DNA from 3 places in the Marinobacter lacisalsi genome. Region 3 is predicted to be linked to each of the others. Evidence: predicted binding sites of a transcription regulator. Region 3 holds the regulator's gene; each other region holds the start of a gene.

Region 1 (2,190 bases), on a different contig from region 3:
CGGGGGTGATGATGCGCACCACCTTGCGCTCTACCGGGCCCTTGGCGGTGGCCGGATCGCCAATCTGCTCGCAGATGGCAATGGACTGGCCTGCCCTTACCAGTCGGGCAATGTAGTTCTCGGCGGCATGATAGGGTACCCCGGCCATGGGAATCGGGCTGCCTCCGGACTGCCCGCGGGCGGTCAGGGTGATGTCGATCAGTTCGGCGGTTTTCTTTGCGTCGTCGTAGAACAGTTCGTAAAAATCGCCCATCCGGTAGAACAACAGCTCGTTCGGATGCTCCCCCTTGATCTTCAGGTACTGTCTGATCATCGGGGTATGGCTGGATAGATCTTTCTGCGCTGCCGACATGTTGTGCGCCCAGTTGGTGGAGTCTGCGGAATCCCGGTGTAGAATCGGCGAAAAATGCCGGTGTCCCCCGTCGTTGGAACGGTAAATTCCATACCGACCTCCGGGGCCACCGGATTGTAAGAAAATATGACGCTGGATGAAACGAGGAGGCTTCGGATGCTGAGAGACTCAACCATGGAACAGGCCGCTGCCCATCTGGGGGATCTGCTCTCCCTGCGGGGGCAGACCATGGTGACGGCGGAAAGCTGCACTGGCGGCTGGGTGGTCAAGGCTCTTACCGACCGGCCGGGTTCCTCCGTGTATGTTCTGGGTGGCCTGGTGACCTACAGCAATGCCATGAAACGTGAACTTTTGCACGTTTCTGCAGAAAACCTTGAACGGGACGGAGCGGTGAGTGAATCCGTGGTTCGCCAGATGGTGGCCGGGGCCGTCAAAGTGACTGAAGCCGATTTTGCTGTTGCCATCAGTGGCGTAGCCGGCCCGGACGGCGGTAGCGGTGACAAACCGGTGGGCACCGTGTGGTTTGCCTGGGGTTCGCCGGCCACTGGCATCGTTGCTCATCGCTGCCATTTTGACGGTGACCGGGATGCGGTCCGGCGGCAGAGCGTGGTTTATGCCCTTCAGGGTCTGGCCGACTACGTTCAGAAGTTGTGACGCGATGCCAGCGGCTGTTTTGAAAAAATGGGGGTTGGTCTGGCATCGGGACTGTGATCTAATACTGTTCAAGTATACAGTAAACGGTCTGGATGCCTGGCCGGGAACATTGAGGGGTTTGCACTGATGGAAGACAATCGCAATAAAGCACTGAGCGCAGCACTGAGCCAGATTGAACGCCAGTTCGGCAAGGGCGCCGTCATGAAAATGGGCGACCAGCCCCGGGAAGCCATTCCCGCGGTGTCCACCGGTTCGCTCGGGCTGGATGTGGCTCTGGGCATTGGCGGGCTGCCCTATGGCCGGATCTGTGAAATCTACGGTCCGGAAAGCTCCGGTAAAACCACCCTGACCCTTCAGGTGATTGCCGAAGCCCAGAAAGACGGCAAAACCTGCGCCTTTATTGACGCAGAGCACGCCCTGGATCCCATCTACGCCGAGAAGCTGGGCGTGAACGTGGACGAACTGCTCGTCTCCCAGCCGGATACGGGTGAGCAGGCCCTGGAAATCGCGGACATGCTGGTGCGCTCCAATGCGGTAGACGTCATCATCGTCGACTCCGTCGCCGCGCTGACACCGAAAGCGGAAATCGAGGGCGAAATGGGCGACAGTCATGTGGGCCTGCAGGCCCGCCTGATGTCCCAGGCGCTGCGGAAACTGACCGGTAACATCAAACACGCCAATTGCCTGCTTATCTTCATCAACCAGATCCGTATGAAGATCGGGGTGATGTTCGGCAGCCCGGAAACCACCACCGGGGGTAATGCCCTCAAGTTCTACTCCTCGGTGCGTCTGGATATCCGTCGCATCGGTTCCGTCAAGGAAGGTGACGAAGTGGTGGGCAATGATACCCGGGTCAAGGTGGTCAAGAACAAGGTGTCGCCACCCTTCAGGCAGGCCGAGTTCCAGATCATGTACGGCAAGGGTATCTACCACATGGCGGAAGTCGTGGACATGGGTGTCAAGGAAGGCTTCGTGGACAAGTCCGGCGCCTGGTACGCCTACAAGGGTGACAAGATCGGGCAGGGCAAGGCTAACGCCGCCAAGTACCTGGAAGAGAACCCTGAGGTTGCCAATGAAATTGAGGCCGCCATTCGTGATAAGCTGATGCCGAAGCCGGCGTCGAAAGAGCAGGCGCCTGCGAAGGCGGAGGAAACCAACGACGAACTGCTCTGAGGCATCTGAGG
Region 2 (2,190 bases), on a different contig from region 3:
GTGTCGGCCAGTGCCGGTACTTCTACAGGTAACTGTTCAAGCTGCTGCAGGGCCTGGCGAACCATGTCGGCGGCACTGGTTTCATCCTCGGAACAGAGCATGGCGGCGTGGTGACTGTGCTGGCGTACGGTTTCCGCATGGCTGAGCTGTTCCTGTTCCTGCTCCAGCCGTGACTGTTCGTCTTCCTCCAGGGCCAGGCGGTCCAGCTCTTCCACCTGATAGCGCAATAATTGCAGGCGGGCTTCGGTCTCATCGGCGTTCTGCTGGCGGCTGATCAGACGTTCCCGGGCTTGATGCCACTGTTTCCAGGCGAGCCGGGTCTTGATGGCCAGGTCTTCAGAGCCGGAAAATTCGTCCAGCAGACGCCGGTGGGTATCCTTTTTCAGCAGCGACTGATGCTGGTGCTGGCTGTGGATGTCCATCAGGTGGGCACCCAGTTCTTTTAACTGGTTCAGGGGGCAGGGCTGTCCGTTGATATAGGCGCGGGAGCGACCATCCCGGCTAATCACGCGTCGCAGGATGCAGTCATTGCCATCATCCAGGTCCTGATCCTCCAGCCACTCCCGGGCCTGTGGGGTGCGGGCTATATCAAATGCGGCGGTAATATCCGCGCGCTTGGCGCCATGGCGTACAGCGCTGGCATCGCCACGGCCTCCCATGGCCAGCCCGAGCGCATCCAGTACGATGGACTTGCCGGCACCGGTCTCCCCGGTCAGCGCGGTCATGCCTTTCTGGAACTGGAGTTCTACCCTTTCAGCAATCGCGTAATTGGAAACCGTGAGTTGAGTCAGCATGTGGTGTCTCCCTGAGTCACAAATACTGTTCAAGAATACAGTACATGTGAATATATACAGTAAAAAAGCTGACTGCAAATTCAGGAAGTTCTTTTTGTGACGTTTTTGTGGTTGAAAGCGATTATTTGGGCCCCATATCGGTTGGCAAGTTTCCATCAATATTGGTCAATGGCGCGGCCAGCCGCGCATACAGAAACAAGCGGGAGTAGCTGATGAGCGCTGACGAGAATCGCAACGAAAAGGTCGATGAGGAGCTGAAAGCGGAGGAGCGTGCTGGTGAGCCCATCGCCGAGAACCAGGAAGGTGAGACCTCCGCTGCGGAAGAAGATGCTGATTCCATGGAGGCCCGCGTGCAGGAGCTGCAGGAACAGGTACTGAGAAGTCAGGCCGAGATGCAGAATGTGCGCCGGCGTGCGGAAATCGACGTTGAGAAAGCTCGCAAGTTCGCCCTGGAGCGGTTTGTAAAGGAGCTTCTGCCGGTTGCGGACAGTCTGGAAAAGGCCGTGGAAAGCACCGAGAACCAGCAGAGCTCTGATGAGGTGGTCACGTCCATTCGTGAGGGTGTGGAAATGACCCTGGATCTCTTCATGAAGAGTCTGGCCAAGTTCAACGTCCAGCCGCTCAACCCGGTGGGTGAGCCGTTCGACCCGCAAATGCATGAGGCCATGTCCATGGTGTCAGCACCGGATGCGGAGCCCAACTCCGTCGTTGCGGTCATGCAGAAGGGCTACACCCTTAATGAGCGCCTGGTTCGCCCGGCCATGGTGATGGTTGCCAAGGCCGAGGATGCGCCAAAAATCGACGAGCAGGCTTGAAAAGTCGACGTCGGAGCCAATATAGGCAGGTAACAGTCGAAATGCCGTTCCCATCCGGACCGGCAAGGAATCGGACAAACCCGGATCTGCCACATCCGGACTGAACAGCTAACTGGAGTGATTTCATGAGCAAGATTATCGGTATTGACCTGGGCACGACCAACTCCTGTGTTGCCATCATGGATGGTGACAAGGTCAAGGTTATCGAAAACGCCGAGGGCGATCGCACCACGCCTTCCATTATCGCCTACACCGAAGATGGCGAAACACTGGTTGGCCAGTCCGCAAAGCGTCAGGCGGTCACCAATCCCCACAACACCCTGTACGCCATCAAGCGTCTGATTGGCCGTCGCTTTGAAGACGATGTCGTGCAGAAAGACATCAAGATGGTGCCGTACAAGATCACCAATGCGGACAATGGTGATGCCTGGGTTGAGGTGAAAGGCGAGAAGATGGCGCCGCCGCAAGTCTCGGCGGAAGTCCTGAAGAAAATGAAGAAAACCGCCGAAGACTACCTCGGCGAGAAGGTGACCGAGGCGGTTATCACCGTACCGGCCTACTTCAACGACAGCCAGCGCCAG
Region 3 (2,190 bases):
CTGGGTGAACGACACGCCGAGTGGTAACTCGTCACCCACGCCTGAAGTAAGGATTCTATGTCACCTTCATTCTTTGAAATCGTACAACTGAGCGACGGCGACTACGCCCTCAAGCGCGTGGACGACGATTCCGCACCGCTGGTCCGGATCTCTTTTTCCCAGGAAGCCCGGGAGATGATGGAAAACCGGGATATGACCGTGGCCAGATCCATGATCGATGCTGGCATTCAGGCGGTGGGACAGATCAACGACGCCGTCGAGTGGGAAGAAGCCGACCTGGAAGACTTCGAGCCCCAGGCTCACCACACACTTCACTGACCGGATGCGGGATTGTTTCCGGGCCCCTTCAACAGCTGGTGTCCGGGACTATGACGCAACCACCCGGTAGGCACACAGAGTCAGTCGTCAGGCAACGCGATCAGCGCGTCCTGAGAATGACCCCGTGGCTTTGCCCCCTGGCCGACGCCTGCTCCAGCGCACCAAAAGCCCTGCTGGACAGGCGACTGGTCCACATCACGACGGCATGGCAGGTACCCGCACCCAGGGCTCTCTCAGCCAGTTCATAGGCCGAATAATCCCGGGTCGAGCGCAACACCAGCAGCTCACTGGCCACGATGCCATGCATGGTCTGCCACTTGCTGACCAGCTCCTGCGGCGGATCAATCCACGCCAGCCAGCGACGCTCCCGATTCAACTGCGTCAGCATAGGCAGCAGCAACTGGAAATTCTCCACCTGGCCCGGCGGCATGATCACTTCCGTGACATTGCCCCGACGGTCTTCCGCTTCGGTGTGGTTGTCGTCGCCCTTGCGTGCCACGTCATAACCGGGCCGGCAAGCCGGTAACGCTTCCGCTGGCTGCCGCCGGACCGATGCTGCCGGCTCTGGGGCCAGTGCCGTGGCGGCGGCTGTTGCTGCCCCGGCATTCATGCTCAAACCCAACTGTTCCATGACTTCCTCCCAAATTTACTGCTGGCGACACCTTGTTGTCCGCCTGGCTGCCCTGTGTTTCGTCTGGTCAATTCGTCAGCCAGGTGGGACACTAGTGCACCTTTTGAAGATCGGAACGGCGAATCACGCCAACCCCGAGCCCCTCGATCACCAGTTCCTGCTCTTGCAGGTCTACCACAATGGGGTCAAACTCCTCGTTCTCGGCCATCAGGCGAACCTCGGCGCCTTCACGGCGGAACCGCTTCACCGTCACTTCCTCGCCCACCCGGGCCACCACCACCTGGCCGTTGTGAACGTCCTGGGTGCGATGGACCGCCAGCAGGTCGCCGTCCAGAATGCCGATGTCCTTCATGCTCATACCGCGCACCCGCAGGAGGTAATCCGCTGACGGGGTGAAGAATTCCGGTTTGAGGGTGCAGTAATCCTCAATATTTTCCTGGGCCAGAATGGGATTACCCGCTGCTACCTGACCGATAACCGGCAGGCCGGGATCTTCCTCGACCTCTGGCAGCCGGATACCCCGGCTGGTGCCGGGCACCATCTCGATGGCCCCCTTGCGGGCCAGTGCGCGAAGATGCTCCTCAGCCGCATTGGCGGACCGGAAGCCCAGCTCCAGGGCGATTTCCGCCCGGGTGGGCGGATAACCGGTTTCATCCACGTAACGACGGATGATGTCCAGTACCTGGCTCTGTCTTGCTGTCAGTTTCATCGCTTTCTCTCTCCTGTGGCCCTGTGGCCGTTCCCTGCCCCGGCCTTTTTCCGGCACAATGGCTGAACAAGGTCGTCTGCCGATGCTGGGGTTATATACAGTAACTCAAACTTTATACAGTATTTTATCCAGTGTAAACCCCGGCATGCTCAAAATGACACGGCGGTGCCGAAAAACGCTCTCGTCAATCAACCTGTTACATTGGCGCCATACCTGGCGCCAACTCATTTGCCTTAACCGATACCAGGGGGAATCACACCCATGCCCAAACGCTGCCGGATGCCCGACGTCATGACCACCCGGGAGGGAGATACTCGCAGGGTGGGTGTCGAGATCGAGATATCGGGCCTGGGGTATGAAGAGCTGGTATCGCTCACTGCACGCATCCTGGAGGGCGCCGCCAGCAGTACCGGTCGTTACGTCAGCAGGGTGGAAACCGCCCTTGGCGAGTTTACCGTTGAACTGGACTCCGCCCCCATCAAGGATCTGGACCTTCAGGACGAGCGGGTGCCGGAGTCCCTGCGGGAACTCG

The links. Region 3 encodes LexA, which represses DNA repair genes until DNA is damaged. Its sites were predicted from a motif close to CTGTNTNNNNANACAG; they were not measured.
Region 1: the regulator LexA is predicted to act here: its motif matches at 1,071-1,086, upstream of recA (recombinase RecA).
Region 2: the regulator LexA is predicted to act here: its motif matches at 820-835, upstream of recN (DNA repair protein RecN).

The regions. Positions count from the first base shown of each region.
Region 1 covers NZ_JBHSDI010000063.1:80,508-82,697, forward strand. The annotation lists gene mutS (DNA mismatch repair protein MutS) at 1-352, opposite strand, end outside; gene ACFOZ5_RS18795 (CinA family protein) at 509-1,006, shown strand; gene recA (recombinase RecA) at 1,133-2,179, shown strand.
Region 2 covers NZ_JBHSDI010000008.1:179,819-182,008, reverse strand. The annotation lists gene recN (DNA repair protein RecN) at 1-794, opposite strand, end outside; gene grpE (nucleotide exchange factor GrpE) at 1,007-1,609, shown strand; gene dnaK (molecular chaperone DnaK) at 1,735-2,190, shown strand, end outside.
Region 3 covers NZ_JBHSDI010000058.1:15,904-18,093, forward strand. The annotation lists gene ACFOZ5_RS15965 (hypothetical protein) at 1-27, shown strand, start outside; gene ACFOZ5_RS15970 (hypothetical protein) at 58-318, shown strand; gene ACFOZ5_RS15975 (cell division inhibitor SulA) at 419-949, opposite strand; gene lexA (transcriptional repressor LexA) at 1,041-1,658, opposite strand; gene ACFOZ5_RS15985 (amidoligase family protein) at 1,920-2,190, shown strand, end outside.